4 regions of the Streptomyces sp. NPDC093261 genome follow, and region 4 is predicted to be linked to each of the others. Evidence: riboswitches for the same ligand, from Rfam matches in the RefSeq annotation. Region 4 holds a riboswitch; each other region holds the start of a gene.
What was found. A riboswitch is a leader RNA that binds a small molecule or an ion and turns the genes downstream of it on or off. The one in region 4 is predicted to bind S-adenosylmethionine.
Positions count from the first base shown of each region.

Region 1: another riboswitch for S-adenosylmethionine. It lies ahead of thrC (threonine synthase); the one in region 4 lies ahead of ACIP94_RS31150 (hypothetical protein).
Region 2: another riboswitch for S-adenosylmethionine. It lies ahead of ACIP94_RS30145 (LLM class flavin-dependent oxidoreductase); the one in region 4 lies ahead of ACIP94_RS31150 (hypothetical protein).
Region 3: another riboswitch for S-adenosylmethionine. It lies ahead of ACIP94_RS01880 (aminotransferase class V-fold PLP-dependent enzyme); the one in region 4 lies ahead of ACIP94_RS31150 (hypothetical protein).

Region 1 covers NZ_JBIVNO010000021.1:107,962-112,384, reverse strand. The annotation lists gene ACIP94_RS32100 (trehalose-6-phosphate synthase) at 1-55, opposite strand, end outside; gene ACIP94_RS32095 (glucosyl-3-phosphoglycerate synthase) at 161-1,123, opposite strand; SAM riboswitch class I at 1,273-1,428, shown strand; gene thrC (threonine synthase) at 1,447-2,727, shown strand; gene ACIP94_RS32085 (MoaD/ThiS family protein) at 2,724-2,999, shown strand; gene ACIP94_RS32080 (cold-shock protein) at 3,451-3,654, shown strand; gene groL (chaperonin GroEL) at 4,168-4,423, shown strand, end outside.
Region 2 covers NZ_JBIVNO010000018.1:125,485-129,907, forward strand. The annotation lists gene ACIP94_RS30135 (NADP-dependent isocitrate dehydrogenase) at 1-158, shown strand, start outside; gene ACIP94_RS30140 (NtaA/DmoA family FMN-dependent monooxygenase) at 285-1,661, opposite strand; gene ACIP94_RS30145 (LLM class flavin-dependent oxidoreductase) at 1,680-2,879, opposite strand; SAM riboswitch class IV at 3,280-3,389, opposite strand; gene ACIP94_RS30150 (glutathione S-transferase C-terminal domain-containing protein) at 3,478-4,362, opposite strand.
Region 3 covers NZ_JBIVNO010000001.1:402,013-406,435, forward strand. The annotation lists gene ACIP94_RS01870 (rhomboid family intramembrane serine protease) at 1-617, shown strand, start outside; gene ACIP94_RS01875 (Lrp/AsnC family transcriptional regulator) at 738-1,019, shown strand; gene ACIP94_RS01880 (aminotransferase class V-fold PLP-dependent enzyme) at 1,074-2,435, opposite strand; SAM riboswitch class IV at 2,647-2,763, opposite strand; gene trpD (anthranilate phosphoribosyltransferase) at 2,894-3,958, opposite strand; gene ACIP94_RS01890 (cytochrome bc complex cytochrome b subunit) at 4,093-4,423, opposite strand, start outside.
Region 4 covers NZ_JBIVNO010000020.1:67,487-71,909, forward strand. The annotation lists gene ACIP94_RS31145 (alpha/beta fold hydrolase) at 1-1,132, shown strand, start outside; gene ACIP94_RS31150 (hypothetical protein) at 1,581-2,648, opposite strand; SAM riboswitch class IV at 2,705-2,814, opposite strand; gene ACIP94_RS31155 (DUF3293 domain-containing protein) at 2,973-3,524, shown strand; gene ACIP94_RS31160 (hypothetical protein) at 3,625-3,783, shown strand; gene ACIP94_RS31165 (MerR family transcriptional regulator) at 4,065-4,423, opposite strand, start outside.

The DNA of each region.
Region 1 (4,423 bases), on a different contig from region 4:
ATGAGACCGGACCGCGGTTGGACGCCACCAGAACGGAAGCCGCATTCGAAGCCATGCCACGAAACCTAGCCCGAGGGGAAAACGCTCAAACGTTCCCTTCGGCCGTCTGCGGAGCCGTATACAACGGGGGCGTCGGGGGCCCGGTCCTCCGGGCCCGGCCTCAGGCCGCCCACCGGTTCGCGTACTCCGCGATCTCCGCCATCGGCGGCCGTTCCGCCGTGTCCACCGAGTACGTCCGTGGCTCGAACCCGCCCTCGACACGTTCGAACTGGGTGAGGGCGGGGCGGACCAGATGGCCGCGGGCCAGCCGCAGCTGCGCGGTGCGGTAGATCGCCGCGGCCATGCGGCCCAGCGCCTGGCCGTCCTGGTGGCGGTGCAGCCGCACCCCGACGTCGACCTGGGCCAGGGCGTCCAGGCCCACCAGATGCAGGGCGTCGACCAGCATCCCCAGCTCCACTCCGTACCCGACCGGGAACGGGAGGCGTTCCAGCAGGGAGCGGCGGGCGGCGTACTCGCCGCCGAGCGGCTGGACGAAACCGGCCAGCTGCGGCCAGTGCATATTGAGCAGCGGCCGCGCCATCAGCTCGGTGACACGGCCGCCCTGGCCCGCCGCCGTGCCGGTCTCACCGGGCAGGGCCAGCGGCCGGTCGTACATCGCCTTCACGAGGTCCACGTCCGGGTCCGTGAGCAGCGGGCCCACGATCCCGGAGACGAAGTCCGAGGAGAACTCCCTCAGGTCGGCGTCGACGAAGCAGATGATGTCCCCGTGGGTGACCAGCAGGGAGCGCCACAGCACCTCCCCCTTGCCGGGCACGGCCGGGACGCGCGGCAGGATGGCGTCGCGGTGCACCACCGTCGCCCCGGCCGCCGCGGCGACCTCGGAGGTGCGGTCGGTGGAGCCCGAGTCGACGACGACGATCTCGTCGACGAGCGGTACCTGCCGCATCAGGTCGTGGCGGATGACGGCGACGATCTCGCCGACCGTCTCCTCCTCGTCGAGCGCGGGCAGCACGACACTGACCGACGAACCCGAGGCGCGTTTGGCGGCCAGGATCTGGTGGAGTGGGCGATCGGTCACGGACCAGGAGCGGGTGCTCAGCCAGCGCTCGACTTCTTCCAGCACAGCCTGCGACTCCTTCCATGGAGTGATCCATCTCGCGGTTCGGACGACTATCTCAAGTGTCCTGGCCTTCGGTTACAGTCTTGAACAACGCCGGTGACCATCGCATGTCGTGGGTCGCCGCCGCTCGTAGCAGTGAAACAACCGCATACAGCTCATCCAGAGGGGCAGAGGGACACGGCCCGATGAAGCCCCGGCAACCCTCCAGCCGGTTCTCGTAGATCAGTGCGATCGTCTTCGCGAGGCTCCCGGCTAGGGAAGGTGCCAAATCCGTCTCACGGCGAGATGCGTCGTGAGGAAGATGAGGAGAAAGGGCCTCGCCTGACATGGCTGTGCAGACAGTTGTAAGCAGCACCGACTCCGTGAACCTCGGACCCGCCGCGGCCCTGTCCTGCCGGGAGTGCGGCCATCGGGTGCCCCTCGGCCCGGTCTTCGCATGCGAGGAGTGTTTCGGCCCGCTGGAGATCGCGTACGACTTCTCGGGCTACGACACCGAGGAACTGCGGAAGCGGATCGAGGCGGGCCCCGCGAACATCTGGCGCTATGCGCCGCTGCTGCCGGTCCCGGCGGACGTCGCCGACAAGCCGAACCTGAACCCCGGCTGGACCAAGCTGGTCAAGGCCGACAACCTGGCGCGCGAGCTGGGCGTGACCGGCGGGTTGTATGTGAAGGACGACTCCGGCAACCCGACCCACTCCTTCAAGGACCGCGTGGTCGCCCAGGCGCTGGAGGCGGCGCGCGTCTTCGGCTTCACCACCCTTTCCTGCTCCTCCACCGGCAACCTGGCGGGGGCTGTGGGCGCCGCGGCGGCCAGGGCCGGCTTCCGCTCCTGCGTCTTCATCCCGCACGACCTGGAGCAGGGCAAGGTCGTCATGGCCGCGATCTACGGCGGCGAGCTGGTCGGCATCGAGGGCAACTACGACGATGTGAACCGCTTCTGCTCGGAGCTGATCGGCGACCCGGCCGGCGAGGGCTGGGGCTTCGTCAACGTCAACCTGCGTCCCTACTACGCGGAGGGGTCCAAGACCCTGGCGTACGAGATCGCCGAGCAGCTGGGCTGGCGGCTGCCGGACCAGATCGTGGTCCCGATCGCCTCCGGATCCCAGCTCACGAAGATCGACAAAGGGCTTCAGGAGCTGATCAAGCTGGAGCTGGTCGAGGACCGGCCGTACCGGATCTTCGGGGCGCAGGCCGAGGGCTGCTCGCCGGTGTCGACCGCGTTCAAGGCGGGCCACGACGTCGTACGGCCGCAGAAGCCGGACACCATCGCCAAGTCGCTGGCGATCGGCAACCCGGCGGACGGCCCCTATGTCCTCGACATCGCGCGCCGCACCGGCGGGGCCGTGGAGGATGTGACGGACGCGCAGATCGTGGACGCCATCAGGCTGCTCGCCCGCACCGAGGGCATCTTCGCGGAGACGGCGGGCGGTGTGACGGTGGGCGTGACCCGCAAGCTGGTCGAGAGCGGTGCGCTCGACCCGACGAAGACGACCGTCGTCCTCAACACCGGCGACGGCCTCAAGACCCTGGACGCGGTGGCGGGCACCGGCCTCACCGCGACGATCCGTCCGACCCTGGACTCCTTCCGAGAGGCTGGCCTCGCATGAGCGTGACCGTTCGCATCCCCACCATCCTGCGCACCTACACCGGAGGCCGGGCCGAGGTCGCGGCCGAGGGCGGGACCCTCGCCGAGGTCATCGCCGACCTGGAGAAGAACCACACCGGCATCGCCGCCCGTGTCCTGGACGACCAGGGCAAGCTGCGCCGCTTCGTCAACGTGTACGTCAACGACGACGACGTCCGCTTCGAGCAGGGCCTCGAGACGGCGACCCCGGACGGCGCGGGCGTCTCCATCATCCCGGCGGTGGCGGGAGGCTGACGGCAGGTCATCCCCACGCGATCGTTACCCTCGGTAGGGCCGAACACCGAGAGTTCATCGAATTGCCCCCTCCGCGAGAGAAGCGGAGGGGGCAATTCTGCATGGTTGAGCGCGGTACAGTTGGGGAACCCGCTCCCGGTTTCCCGGTCGCACAACCGGAGTCCCTGCCGCCCGCCCGACAAGAAGCAGCCAAAGTGGGCAGGGGTTTTGCGCCATCCATTCCTTTTGTCGGGCCCGACTTGCCCTGAATTCGGGTGAATTCTTCGTACATTCCCGACCGGTCATGCCCGGAATTCTCGTCCGATTGACCTGTTGCACAGGGCAGTTGGACAGATACATTCAGCCGCGGTCGACGCGTTCCGGCGCACGCCCCCAACCGTTGGGGGGTGAGGTCTGACCCGGATCCGCGAAGTGTGGATCTGTGCAAGGGCCAGTAATAGGGGAGTTAGGCATGGCTCAGGGCACCGTCAAGTGGTTCAACGCGGAGAAGGGGTACGGCTTCATCGCGGTCGACGGTGGTGCGGATGTATTCGTCCACTACAGCGCGATTCAGATGGACGGCTACCGCACCCTGGAAGAGGGTCAGCGGGTCGAGTTCGAGATCTCGCAGGGTCAGAAGGGGCCGCAGGCGGACATGGTCCGTCTGGCCGGCTGAGATTGCGCGCCGACGACTGAACTGTTCGACGTGTCGAGGGGCTCGTATCCCGTAGGGGTGCGAGCCCCTCGGTCTGTCCGGGGCCGGTGGGACGGGTGCGGCGGGGCGTGTGGGGAGCGCGGGGCGCTGGGGGCGCTGGGGGTGCGCGGGGCGCTGGGGGCGCGCGGGCGAGGGTGTGTGTGCGCCGCCCGGCGGGCTCGCTTCGGGGGTGCGCGCCGTGTCCATCCGTCACCCGGCGCCACCCCCGACGGGCGCGCTTCGGGGGTGCGCCCGGTGTCCATCCCCCACCCGCCGCCACCCCCGACGGGCCCGCTTTGCGGGCAGCGCCTTGCACTCGACCGGGGCGAGTGCTAATCATTGGCGTTAGCACTCTGAAGGTGAGAGTGACAAAGAAGGACCGGGTCGGTGAGGCCGCGGGCCGGGTGGGGCAAGGAACCTCCGGCCGGGGCCGTCCGTCGCGGGCGCGGGCGCGGTCCGAAGTAATCACCCCCAGTCCTGGGAGGACCACTTCACATGGCCAAGATCATCGCGTTCGACGAGGAGGCACGGCGCGGCCTCGAGCGCGGCATGAACCAGCTCGCGGACGCCGTCAAGGTGACCCTCGGCCCCAAGGGCCGCAACGTCGTCCTCGAGAAGAAGTGGGGCGCCCCCACGATCACCAACGACGGCGTCTCCATCGCCAAGGAGATCGAGCTCGAGGACCCGTACGAGAAGATCGGCGCCGAGCTGGTCAAGGAAGTCGCCAAGAAGACGGACGACGTCGCCGGTG
Region 2 (4,423 bases), on a different contig from region 4:
CCCTCACCGCCAACGAGCAGAAGATCGTCGACGAGCTGATCGCCGTCCAGGGCAAGCCGGCCGACATCGGCGGCTACTACCAGCCCGACCCGGCGAAGGCCTCCGAGGTCATGCGTCCCTCGCAGACCTGGAACCAGCTGCTGACCTCGCTCGCGTAAGCGGGGTCCGCGCGGCACCCGCACCGGTGTGACCACCGCCCCGGCCGGATCGGATCCGGCCGGGGCGGTCGTGTCCTCGGAGCCCGGTCGCGGCCCGCGGGCCGGGACCCGGTTGCGATGCGGGCGCTACGACGCCGCCTGCTCGGCCGGTGCCCCGGCGTCGGGGTGGGCCAGCCCCAGGTGGTCGCGCAGGGTCGTGCCCTCGTACTCCGTGCGGTACACACCGCGCTCCTGAAGCAGCGGGACCACGGTGTCGGCGAAGGCGTCGAGTCCGCCCGGGGTGATGTGCGGGACGAGGATGAAGCCGTCGGACGCGTCGGCCTGGACGAAGGCGTCGATGTCCCGCGCCACGGTGGCCGGGGAGCCCACGAAGGTCTGGCGGTTGCCGGTGTGGATGACCAGGTCCCGGATCGACCAGTGGTGCGCGGCGGCCAGCTCCCGCCACTCCCGCGCGGTGGCCGGCGGATCGCGGTACATCCGCACCTGGGCACGGCCGCGGGCGATGGTGTTCTCGCCGGGCAGGGGGTCGATGTCCGGGAGCGGGCCGTCAGGGTCGTAGGCGGACAGATCGCGGTTCCAGACGAACTCCAGGTGCTTGATCGCGGTGGCCCCGCTGACCTGCGCCCGGCGCACCTCGCGGGCCAGTTCCCCGGCCTCGGCGTCGGTGTCGCCGAGGACGAAGGTCGCGGCGGGCAGGATGAGCAGCTGGTCGGGGCGACGGCCGTACGTGGCCAGGCGGCCCTTGACGTCCGTGTAGAAGGCCTGGCCCGCCTCCAGGGTGGCGTGCCGGCTGAAGATGGCATCGGCGCTCGATGCGGCGAACTCGCGGCCCTCCTCGGAGTCACCCGCCTGGAAGATCACCGGGCGGCCCTGGGGGCTGCGCGGGACGTTGAACCGGCCGTGGATGTCGAAGTGCCGGCCGTGGTGGACGAAGGCTCCGGCCTTCGCGTCACGCAGGAAGACCCCGGTCGCCGGGTCGGCGACGATCTCGCCGCCGTCCCAGGAGTCGAAGAGTTCGTTCGCCGTGGCGAGGAACTCCTTGGCGCGCGAGTAACGCTCCTCCTGCGGCAGAAAGCCGCCGCGGCGGAAGTTCTCCCCGGTGAAGGCGTCCCAGGAGGTGACCACGTTCCAGGCGGCGCGTCCGCCGGAGAGGTGGTCGAGGCTCGCGAACTGGCGGGCGACCTCGTAGGGCTCGTTGAAGGTGGAGTTGATGGTGCCGGTCAGGCCGAGGTGCTCGGTGACCGCGGCCAGTGCGGCGAGCACGGTGAAGGTGTCGGGGCGGCCGACGACGTCCAGGTCGTAGATTTTTCCTTCCTGTTCGCGCAGGCGCAGCCCCTCGGCGAGGAACAGGAAGTCGAACCGGGCCCGCTCGGCGGTCCGCGCGAAGTGCGCGAACGAGCTGAACTCGATATGGCTGCCGGCCTTCGGGTCGCTCCACACGGTGGTGTTGTTGACGCCTGGGAAGTGGGCTGCGAGGTGGATCTGCTTGAGCGGCTTGCTCATGGTGGGTGTCCTTCCGGCTCAGGCGGCGTAGCGGTTGGCGGGGCGGGCGAGCCCCAGCAGCCCGCGCAGGGTGGTGGCGTCGTACGCGGTGCGGAACGCGTCGCGGCGCTGGAGTTCGGGGACGAGACCGCGGGTGATCCGCGGCAGGTCGTGCCCGGCGACGGCGGGACGCAGCCGAAAGCCGGTCAGCCCCGCCGACCGCAACTCCTGGAGGAGGTCGGCGAGTTGGGCGGGTGTGCCGGTGAAGATCCGGGCGTCGCCGGTGTACGGCTCTCCGGCGGCGGCGTCGAGGCGCTCCCGGCGGGCGGCGGCCTCGGCGGGGGTGTCGTCGAGGAAGACGACCAGGTCGCCGAAGAGGTGCAGCGGCGCCTCCGCCCGTCCGGCTGCGGCCTGCTCGGTCCGGACCTCGGCGACGATCGCGCGTGCCTGCGCGGCGTCGTGCGGGGTGACATAGCCGAGGTCGGTGGAGCGGGCGACGAGCCGGAACGGCACGGTCTGGTGGGCGAGCGCGGTCACGAGGGGCTGGCCCTGGGGCGGGCGGGGGGTGATCGAGGGGCCCTTGACGCTGAAGTGGCGGCCCGTGAAGTCGATGTAGTGGAGCTTGTCGCGGTCGATGAACCGGCCGGTGGCCACATCGCGGATCTCCGCGTCGTCCTCCCAGCTGTCCCAGAGCCGGCGCACGACCTCGACATGGTCGGCGGCCTCGTCGAAGAGGTCGGTCACCAGCTCCCGTGCGCCGGGGCTGTCGTAGGCGTCGATACGGGGCAGGGTGCGGCGGCCGAAGTGGGCTGCCTCGTTCGGGCGCGCGCTGATTCGGACCCTCACGCCCGCACGGCCGGTGCTGACGTAGTCGAGGGTGGCGATGGCCTTGGAGATGTGGAACGGCTCCGTGTGGGTGACCACGACGGTCGGCACCAGCCCGATGTGGCGCGTCAGTGGGGCGACACGGGCGGCGATCAGGACGGCGTCGAGGCGCCCGCGGACCTGGTCGGTGCGTTCGTCCGGGTCGAGGAGGTGCGACGACTGGGGGCCGAGCCCGTCCTCGAAGGTCACGAAGTCGAGCAGACCACGCTCGGCCTCGGCGACCAGGCCGGCCCAGTAGCCGGCGGTGAACAGGTCCCGGGGGCGGGCCTCCGGCTCGCGCCAGGAGGCGGGGTGCCAGCCGGTGCCGTCGAGCGCCACGGCGAGGTGCAGGGGCGAAGGAGAGGTTGAGGACACGAGTGGGTGCCTTCCTGGATGTCCGTATCGAGAGCGCCGGCCCCCGCGCGAGCGGGGCACGGCGGGGGCGGGAAGCCGGCTCCAGCGGAGTCGGACGCCCCGGGGCGGCGCGCGCCACCGCACGGCCCGGCGGCAGGGGCCGCCGGGGCTGAGGGGGCGAGGGAGGCGCACGGGACCGGGACGGGAACGTGGGCGCACCGCGGCGATGGTGCGCGTCGGGGAGGGGAAACGCCGTCAGCCGTGACAGCGGGCGGAGCCCGGGGCGGTACAGAGCGCGCTGTTGACGCGCAGAAGATCGACGCAACGGTTCGCGCACAGCAGGACGCAGCCCCGGGGCCGCGAAACGGCTGTCCTCGAAGCTGCGTACATCACTGCCACCGTCACTCTTCCGGCCCGTGGGGCCACGCGCTTACCGAAACGTCATCCGGTCGGGTCGTCACCTGGGGCACCCCACCGCGGAGCGAGGGTTGCCGGTCGGCAAGCCAGGGCTTGTCGCTGACGCTCATGACCTTTCTGACCGTAGGTCAAGACAGGCGCCCGAAGCGCTGTTCACGCACGTCCATCAGGTGATACACGCACGGGAGCGCCGGCCCGCCGGTCAACGGGAGCCCGTCGTCGCGCCGTTGGGGATGTGCGCCGCCCAGTCGAGGATCTGCACGGCCGCGCCCGCGGCCTCCAGTCCGCGGCACTGCGCGTGATGCCGGCGGGCGATCCCGTCGAGGTCGAGGTGCGGACCGAAGGCGGGGTGGGCGGCCAGCCGGCGGGCGTACGCCCACAGGTGCGGATGGCCGGCGACACGCTGCACGGCGGCGGCGTCGAGGTGCCAGCGGTGCACGGTGTCGAGTTGCACCAGTGCGACCCACAACTCCACGTCGGCCACGGTGGGTTGGTCGCCCAGAAGATACTCCTGGCGGGCCAGCCGGCCCTCCGGTGACCTCAGGGCGCACAGCAGTGAGGTGAGCGCGGCGTCCCGGTCCGCGTCATCGGCGTCGGCACGTCCGGCGCGCTGGGCGGCCGCGTCGATGCCCAGCGCACACAGGCGCCGGACCCCCTCGATCTCCGCGTCGGCGCCCTGCGGGTGGAGCACGGGGCGGCCCGCGCCGAAGCGGCGTGCCAGGTCCCGCATGATGTCGGGGGCGTGAGTGCTGACGATCCGGCCCGACCAGTCGTCGCTGAGCACCGGTGCCACGGTTGGTCCGGAGTAGCGATGGGCGCTCGCCTCGTAGAGCGGGCGCAGGGCGGAGTGCTCGCCGCCGGGTCCGTCCGGCACCGCGGGCAGCAGGGTGACGGGGACGATGCCGTCGAGGCCGAGCAGGCTGTGGGTGACGGCGATCCGCAGACAGCGCGGACAGGCCAGGGACAGGTGGAGTCGGTAGCGGCGCGGTACGGCGTAGTGGCCGCTGCGGGCGTCGCGGCCGATCCTGCCCCGGAAGGCGGGGGCGGGATGGGCGGGCGGGAGTGCGGTCAGGGCATGGGCGGACATGTCTCTCCCAGGGGTTCGGTCGCGCGAGGGCGCGGTGGGCGGCGGCCCGGGGCGAGCGGCG
Region 3 (4,423 bases), on a different contig from region 4:
TGTGCTGTCTGATCTTTGTGCTGGGGCCGGCCTCGGGCCTGAATCCCGCCTACGGCCGGGGCGAGGCGCTGCTCGCCGCCCAGCGGGCCTATTTCACCCGCTGGGGGGTGGTGCCCGCGGACCTGTTCAGCGGGGCGCCACGGGCCGCACTCACCCCCGCGACGGCGCTGTTCGTGCACGGCAGCTGGGTGCATCTGCTGGGCAACATGCTGTTCCTCTATGTCTTCGGGGCGATGACGGAGGAGCGGATGGGTCATGTGGAGTTCGCCCTGTTCTACGGGGGCTGCGGCTATCTGGCGCTCCTCGGGTACGCGGCGGCCCACGCGCAGTCGGCACAGACCCTGGTCGGGGCCTCGGGGTCGATCTCCGCGGTGCTCGGCGCGTTTCTGTTTCTGTTCCCGGGAGCCAGGGTGACCAGTCTCTTTCCGTTCCTTTTCTTCCTGCCGCTGCGCTTTCCCGCCTGGGTGGTGCTGCCCTTCTGGGCGACCCTCCAGTGGATCGCGGCGGACCGCGCCGCCCAGGGACCGGGCGTCGCCTACCTGGCCCATGTCGTGGGGTTCGCGCTGGGCTTCCTCTACGCCTGGGTGCGCAGACCTGTGCTGGTGCCGCGTCGGTGACCGGACACGGACGTGCCCCGGCGGCGCGGTCCCCGCGCCGCCGGGGCACGTCTGTTGGTGAGCGGTGGAGCAGGTCTTAGAGTGACAGGTCCGAGCGTGCACCTAGGGAGAAGGCCAGCCGTGATCACTGCGATCGTGCTCATCAAGACCAGCGTGGACCGGATCCCGGAGATCGCCGAGTCGATCGCCGCGCTGGACTCCGTCAGCGAGGTCTTCTCCGTCACCGGCACGTACGACCTCATCGCCATGGTCCGGGTGCGGGCACACGACGACCTGGCGGACGTCATCCCGGGCCGGATCAGCAAGATCCCGGGCGTGCTGGGCACGGATACACACGTCGCCTTCCGCACGTACTCCCAGCACGACCTGGAGGCGGCGTTCGCGATCGGGCTCGACAACTAGGCGCCGGGCCGGAACCAGGCGCCGGGCTCGACGGACGTCCACCGGCCGGGGGCCTCAGACCGCCGGAACACAGCGCCCGTCCTGTGTGCGATACGTCCACCGCGCGCCGTGCCGGACCAGCTCCGCGACCGCCCGCACGAACCGCTCCACATGCTCGTCGGGCGTGCCCGCGCCGAAGCTGACGCGGATGGCGTTCAGGGACCGCTCGCCGGGAGCGGCCTCGGGCGCGCCGCACTCGCCCTGGGTCCCCGGGTCGCCGCCCAGCAGGGTGCGCACCAGCGGATGGGCACAGAACAGGCCGTCGCGGACGCCGATGCCGTACTCGGCGGAGAGCGCGGCGGCGAAATGGGAGCTGTTCCAGCCCTCGACGACGAACGAGAGGACGCCGACGCGGGGCGCGTCGTCGCCGAAGAGGGAGAGCACCCTGACCTCCGGGATCTCGGCGAGTCCCTCCCTGACCTTGCGGATGAGGTACCGCTCACGGGCGACGAGCGCGTCGAAGCCCGCTTCCGTGAGGGCCTTGCAGGCCGAGGCGATGGAGTAGGCGCCGATCACATTGGGCGAACCGGCCTCGTGCCGCGCGGCGGTCTCGTGCCAGTCGACGTCCACTCCCCCGTCCGTGCGCCGGGTGACCCTGCGGCTGGCGCCGCCGCCCGCGAGGTAGGGCTCGGCCGCGCGCAGCCAGTCGGCGCGGCCGGCCAGCACCCCGGAGCCGAAGGGCGCGTAGAGCTTGTGGCCGGAGAAGGCGACCCAGTCCACGTCGAGGTCCGCGACCGACACGGGGTGGTGCGGGGCCAGCTGGGCGGCGTCCAGGACGATACGGGCGCCGTGCGCATGGGCGGCCGCCGCCAGCTCGCGTACGGGCCACAGCTCGCCGGTGACGTTGGAGGCGCCGGTGACACAGACGAGGGCCGGTCCGTGGGGGTCGCGGTCCGCGAGGGCGCGTTCCAGGGCCCGTACGGCCCCCTGCGGGGTGCGCGGGGCGTCGAGGACGGTGACCCGGGCGTCCCGCCAGGGCAGCAGCGAGGCGTGGTGCTCGGTCTCGAAGACGAGGACCTGGCAGTCGGCCGGCAGGGCGGCGGCGAGCAGGTTGAGCGAGTCGGTGGTGGACCGGGTGAAGATCACCTGGTCCGCCTCGCGGCAGTCGAGGAACTTTGCGACGGTCCGGCGGGCGTTCTCGAAGAGGTCGGTGGACAGCTGCGACAGATACCCGGCGCCGCGGTGGACGCTGCCGTAGTACGGCGCGTACGCCGCCACGTCGTCCCAGACCCGCTGGAGCGCCGGGGCGCTGGCCGCGTAGTCGAGCGCGGCGTAGGTGACGGTGCCGCCCGTGACGAGCGGGACGCTGACATCCCTGCCCAGAACGGGCAGCGGGGCGCAAACGTAGGGGTCGGCGGCAAGGGTGGAGACGGACATGGGTGCACTCCCGTGAAGGCAGAAGGGATCACCGCGCCGGAGGGCGCGCGCAAGGGCGCGGGCTCGCGTCGACGGCGCGGGAAAAGGGTGAAAAAGGTGAAAAGGGGATGCGGAGGCGGGGCTCTGCGGCCCTAGCGCATTCGCTTGCTCACGGAAGGCTCCCTCGAACGACCAGGACCCCTGGCCCCACGCTCATGCGAAGCGTGCGAGGGGTCCGCGCTTGCCGTGGACCTCGCTGCCCACGACCTGGTCTTCACCCGGGGCACCCCGCCACGGACGGAGGGTTGCCGGACAGCCGGCCGGGGCCGCATGGCTGTCGCTCATGACCTGGGCAGGACGCTACGCGACATGATCGGCCGGCCGCAACACGTGTCCGGATGCCGGGACATACGCCCTGTTTCCCGGCGGCATGCGAAAGGGGGAGCCCGGCCGCGCCGCGCTCCCCCTCGCCCTGGGGCTCATCGGTGGCTTGCGGCCACCCAGCGTTCCAGCGTTCGCTTCGCGGCGCCCGAGTCGATCGACTCCTCCGCCTTCTCCATCCCCGCGCGCAGTTGCCCGGCCAGGGGCGCCCCGGTCGGCTCCAGGGCCACCAGGGCCGCCGCCGAGTTCAACAGCACCGCGTCCCTGACCGGCCCGGTCTCGCCGTCCAGCAGGCGCCGCGCCACATCGGCGTTGTAGGAGGCGTCGGCCCCGCGCAACGCCTCGACCGGCACCCGCTCGATGCCGACGTCCCGGGGGTCGAAGGACTCCTCGGTGACCTTGCCGTCGCGGACCACCCACACCCGGGACGTGGAGGTCGTCGTCAGCTCGTCCAGTCCGTCGTCGCCACGGAAGACCAGGGAGGAGTTCCCGCGTTCGGCGAGGACCCCCGCCACGATCGGCGCCATCCGCGGATCCGCGACACCCACCGCCTGTGCCTTCACCCTGGCCGGGTTGGTCAGCGGGCCCAGCACGTTGAACGTCGTACGGATCCCGAGCTGCCCACGCGCCGCGGCCACATGCCGCAGCGCCGGGTGGAACCTCACCGCGAAGCAGATCGTGATCCCGGCCTCCTCGGCCACCTCGGCCGTCCGTCGCGGGGTGAGGTCCAGATTGATGCCGAGCTTCTCCAGCACGTCCGAGGAGCCGGACGCGGAGGACGCGGCCCGGTTGCCGTGCTTGACGACCTTCGCGCCCGTGCCGGCCACCACGATCGAGGACATCGTGGAGATGTTGACCGTCTTCGCGCCGTCGCCGCCCGTACCGACGATGTCGACCGCCGGACCCGGTACCTCGATCACATTCGCGTGCTCGTACATCGCCCGCACGAGCCCGGTGATCTCCTCGACCGTCTCGCCCTTGGCCCGCAGCGCGACGACGAAGGCGGCGATCTGCGCGTCCGTCGCCTCGCCGCGCATGATGCGGTCCATCGCCCAGGCCGTGTCGTCCACGCTCTGGTCGTGGCCGTCCAGCAGCGCGTTCAGCACCCGGGGCCAGGAACGGCCCGCCGCGGTGTCGCCTCCAGCGGGGTTCACAGCGCTCATAAGCCGCTCCTGGGTCGGTGTCCCGCTCGGGACACATTTCTCGAACAGGTCCACCCTATCCAGCCCAGGGCACGGCAAAGGGCCCCGTCCGGCATGGACGGGGCCCTTCGACCGTGGCGTGGCGCGCGCAGCGATCAGTGGTGGCCGTGGCCGCTCGTGATCTCCTTGTACTCCTCGACCGTGGGCTTGGGGATCTGGCTGTCCTCCCCGTAGTAGGCGTTGCTCAGCCTGGCACGGAGCTTCTCCGAGCCCCTGACCTTCCGCTCGACACCGTTCTCGTCGACCGTCGGGCCGATCTCGGCCGGCTTGTACTGCTCGTGCGCCGTGAGCGTGTGCAGCTGCTCCTGGCTGAGCGGCTCGTGGACCTCGATGAACTCACCGTGCGGCAGCCGCTTGATGATGCCCGACTCACGGCCGTGCAGCACCTTGTCGCGGTCGCGGCGCTGGAGGCCGAGGCAGATCCGC
Region 4 (4,423 bases):
GCGGCTCGTGCCGTTCCTGCCGGTGGTCGTCGCGGCGGTGTTGACAGCGACGGTCTGCATCTCGACCGTGCCAACAGCCCGGCAGTACCCGCCCGTCCTACCCTTCGTGGCCACGCAGCATTGGAGCCTGGCCACAGGCAGCCGGTTAGCGGTGTACCACTACCCGCCCGCGAACCCCGGAACCCGGCATCCCCTCCCGCTCGTGTACCTCAACGGCGGACCGGTCCGCGGCATCTCGGTGCTCGACCACCGGTTCCTGCAACTCCTGGCACGCCACGGCTACGACGTCTACAGCTATGAACAAGCCGGTGGCGGACGAAGCGACCTGCTCCCCATGGGCCAGTACACAATCTCCAGGTCGGTCCGCGACCTCGCCGCCTTCGTCGACCGCCTGAACAAGGGCAAGGTCGACATCCTCGGATTCTCCTCGGGCGGGACCGTGCTCACCCGAGCCCTGGCCGACCCGAACGTCGCCGCACGCCTGCACCGAGCGATCATCGCTGAGCCCGGCCCCATGGACGGCCCCACGGCCCACCTCACCGGCCACAAGGGCCGAAAATCCGCGCGGGGCCTCGCACCGGCCATGACCGGGCCGCGATCGACGCACGTCCCACGGTACGCCGTGGCATTCGGCCTGATGCGACTTGGACTCCTCACCCCCGACACCGGACTGATCGGGCAGGCCGAAGGCGACAACGCCTTCACCGCCGCCGACCTCGGCAGCGACACCGCATCCGCGTACTGCGCGCGCGACGCGCACCGCATCCCAGCCGAGAACACCGCACAGAACTTCTCCTTCAGCCCCGTCGCCAGCCTTCGCGTCGAGCAGACGGTCAAGGACTCGCCCTCTATTGCACCGCTTCTGAGGCAGTCCCGGACCCCCGCGATGCTGATGATCGCCGAGTGCTCCTCCCAGGTCCGTCAATGGGAGACCACCGTTCTTGCCAATGACCCCGCCATCCAGCGCACGCAGTACATGCCCGGAGTCGGACACCACATGTGGAACGGCCTGGACGACAACAACGACCGAGCCGCCGCCGTCATCACTGCGTTCCTTCAGGACAAGCCAGCCCCCCTGCCGAACTACCCGACCCGCGACGAGATCGCGACCTTCCTGCGTGATCACAAATGATGACGTTGTAGCCCGTTGCGATGTGTCGGCCTCATGTCAGTGAGAACGTGGACTGCTGACCCTGATGGAGCGGTCACTCGCTGCTGTGGACGGGCGGGCAGAGAAGTGACCGTGCAGGATCACGGCGAGCTCGTTGCCGAGTACGGGACGAGGTTCACCAGGACCTCCATCTATCGCCGCCATGACGACGAACCGGGTTGGCGCTGGGCCCGATCCGGCGGGCCGTCCCGCGCGGCCCCCATGCGTGTTCCGTCTGATCCGGCCGCCGAGGCCATCGCCCGCCTTCCCGAGGGTGCCCCACCTGGTCAGGCCCCATGCCGAGGAACCGAGGGGCACGGCGAACTCGGGGCATGTTGCACACTCGGGCGGCACAGCTGCTCGCTCTCCGCCCTTCGGCTGGACGGAAACAACAGGGCACAGGACACCGCAGCCTGGGGCCGTCAGTCGGTCACAGCTGGGCCAGAGGCACGTGGCAGCGTGTCCAGCCGACGCTCCAGTCGCCGTCGAGCGGGGTGTAGCCGGCCTCCCGCACCCGTTCCGTCGCCTGTTCCAGGTGGCTCCGCAGTTCTTCGAGACTGCCGCTTCCCACCTCCTTGCTGCCGGAATCCAACTCCAGCTGGAGGTACATGACGTTGTCCTCTCCCCGGTGCTCCGCAGAGAACTCGACGGTGTAACAGCCGTTGCTGCCCTGGCTGTAGATGTGCACGTAGTGCTGCGTGATCTCGTCCGGATCGAAGCCGTACTCCTCGAACACTTCAAGGGTCTCGTACGGCGGGTCCGTGACGTCGCACGAGCTGCACCACCACTGGACCTGCCACGGACCGTCCGGGGCCCACCCCTCCGTTTCCAGCCTTGCCTGGGCGAGTTCGGTGAGGGTGGTGAGCGTTTCGAACCAGTCTCCGTCGGTGTCTGCGGTGACGTCGCCGCCCAGGTGATGGGCCGACTCCTTCGCCGTTCCTTCGGCGAAGTCGTCCACGACCGTCAGAACGCAGCCCGTGTCCTCCTGGTACTCCACCTTCGCGTACCGCCGCTTGCCCTCCTCGTCTCCACGGCGGTTGCCGGGCATGCCTCCGTCCGTCCGGGCATCTGTTCCATCGGCCTCCTCGCCCTCCGCCGATACCAGGTCCGGCTCCCGAGGCCCGACGGGTGCGAGCCGGCGAGGATTGAGGCAGACCGACTCCAACCGTGCCGTTCCGATACGGCTGTTGATCAGCGAGCCGGGAACATGCCCCCTCTGGTTGACAGCACGTGCCTGAAGGGAGCCGTCCTCGCTGCGGTAGAAGGCGACGTCGAATCCGCTGTCGAGCCACTGGCCGAAGACCTCGTCAGTTCCTGGCAGGCCGGAGCTGCTCACCTCGGCCGTGCAGAACAGTGCCCGGGCGGCGTCGAGGCCGATGGTCAGCAGGCCCGCGCGGCCCGGCTCCGCGACTGCGGACCTGGCGGACTCGGGTGCCGGCTCAGGCTTCTGGGTCTGCCGCCCCATCGGCACTTCGGGGATCGCGTCGGAAACGGGCACGGGCGGTCAACCTTCCGGAGTCGATGGACCCCGGTAGTGCACGTCCACACCCCGGTGATCTGCGGTTTCCCAACGCACCGCGCGCTGGGCTGGTCGTCACCCGGGGCATCCGCGGCGAGCGGGATGTCGTCCAGCAAGCCGAGGCTTGACGCCGGAACTCGCGACCGGGCGCGAAGGTAGCACCCGTGCGGATTTTGCACAATGTGATCCACAACGCTGGCCCCTTGCCCGGTGGTGTGGCATAGTTCCGCCCGGTCACGACGCCGATCGCGCCGAGGACCGGCTCCCACGGCCCTGTGGGAGCGAGCACCGATCTCCCTGCCGGTGGGTAAGGGGGTCCTTCGTCCACAGGAGGGCCTCATACAGGTCACTGACGCTGCGACCACACCCCCGAACTGGGATCTCTACGGGCGGACGGTCCTCGATATCCGATTCCCGGACCGGACGGTACGGGTCGCACCGCGTCCGCGGGGCACGGCCGAGGGCCCTTTCCCCGACCTCCCCGGACCTGCCGGAACCGCCGCCCTCCACGTCGTCACGGCGTGCGACCCCTGCGGCCGTCCCGCCCTCGCCGCGGACAACGCCCGCGCTCAGGCCGTGCTCCTCGACGAACTTGACCGGCGAGGGCTCGCGTGGTGGCCCGCAGCGGGAGGTGATGCGCACGGCACACACATCGAGCAGAGCGTCGCCATCGCCGGCTTGAGCGACTCGGCGGCACGTGAACTGGGACGGTGCCTCCGCCAGGACGCGGTCTTCGCCCGGACCCCCGGTGCCTGGCATCTGCTGTCCTGCGACGGCGGCGTGACGGACGTCCAGGGATGGACGGCGTTCACCTCCAACAGGGGTCGGAGCTTCGTCACTTGGCCGACCGCCTGACGGACCCGCGACCGGACGCCGAAACAACAGCACCAGGAACAGGAAAACGATGGGCATGTACCCCATGCGCACCCCAGAGCGTTGCCCCCGATGCGCCAGGGTGCTCTCCGGACCACCCGCCGAGCGGGTCAAGGCCGACGGTTTCCCCGCAGAGGTGACCTACGAAACCGACCCCGTGTGCGGTGCGCGCTGGCATGTGTGGGACAAGACCTCCCCGCTGCGCCACTTGGCCCGCCCCCACGTGGACGGCACAAGCTGACGTCACGATGCTGGAGCCGTACGCCCGCACCGACGTCGACGCGGTCGCCCAGCGTGCCCCTGCCGCCCGCTGCCAGGACCAAACCTCTGCCCGGCGTTCCGGCGGGTGCTCTGTCGTATGGAAGAGCGGGCCTCAACGTCCCTGCTGGCGCCTGACACTGGCGACCTCGCGTAATCGAGAGTCGCGTATTCCTTGGCTGGTGAGGGCTCATGGCCACCGTGAGTGGCCGTGGGGAGGGTAGCGACTCCAGGTTCCTCCGGCTTCTGCGACGAGGCAGACGTTCAGGCCACTGGGCGGATCCGGCCACCGGTTGTCTGTCGCAACGCGGCTTCCAGCCGGTCCCGGGCCTCGGTCTGGGCAGCGATCCGTTCGTTGAGGACCGCCAGTCGTTCCAACGCGACCTGCAGGCCCTTGTCCGAGGGCGGTGCGGCGGCCACATCGCCGTCCAGGCACGGCAGGAACACCCGCACGTCGTCCAGAGTGAGCCCCGCGGCCAGCAGGTAGCGGATATTGCGGACCCGCACCACCACCCGCTCGTCGTAGATGCGGTAGCCGTTGGAGGCCCGCTGCGAGGAGATCAGCCCGGCCTGCTCGTAGTGCCGCAGCGCACGGGCGGTTGTCCCGGTCGCCCTGGCCAGCT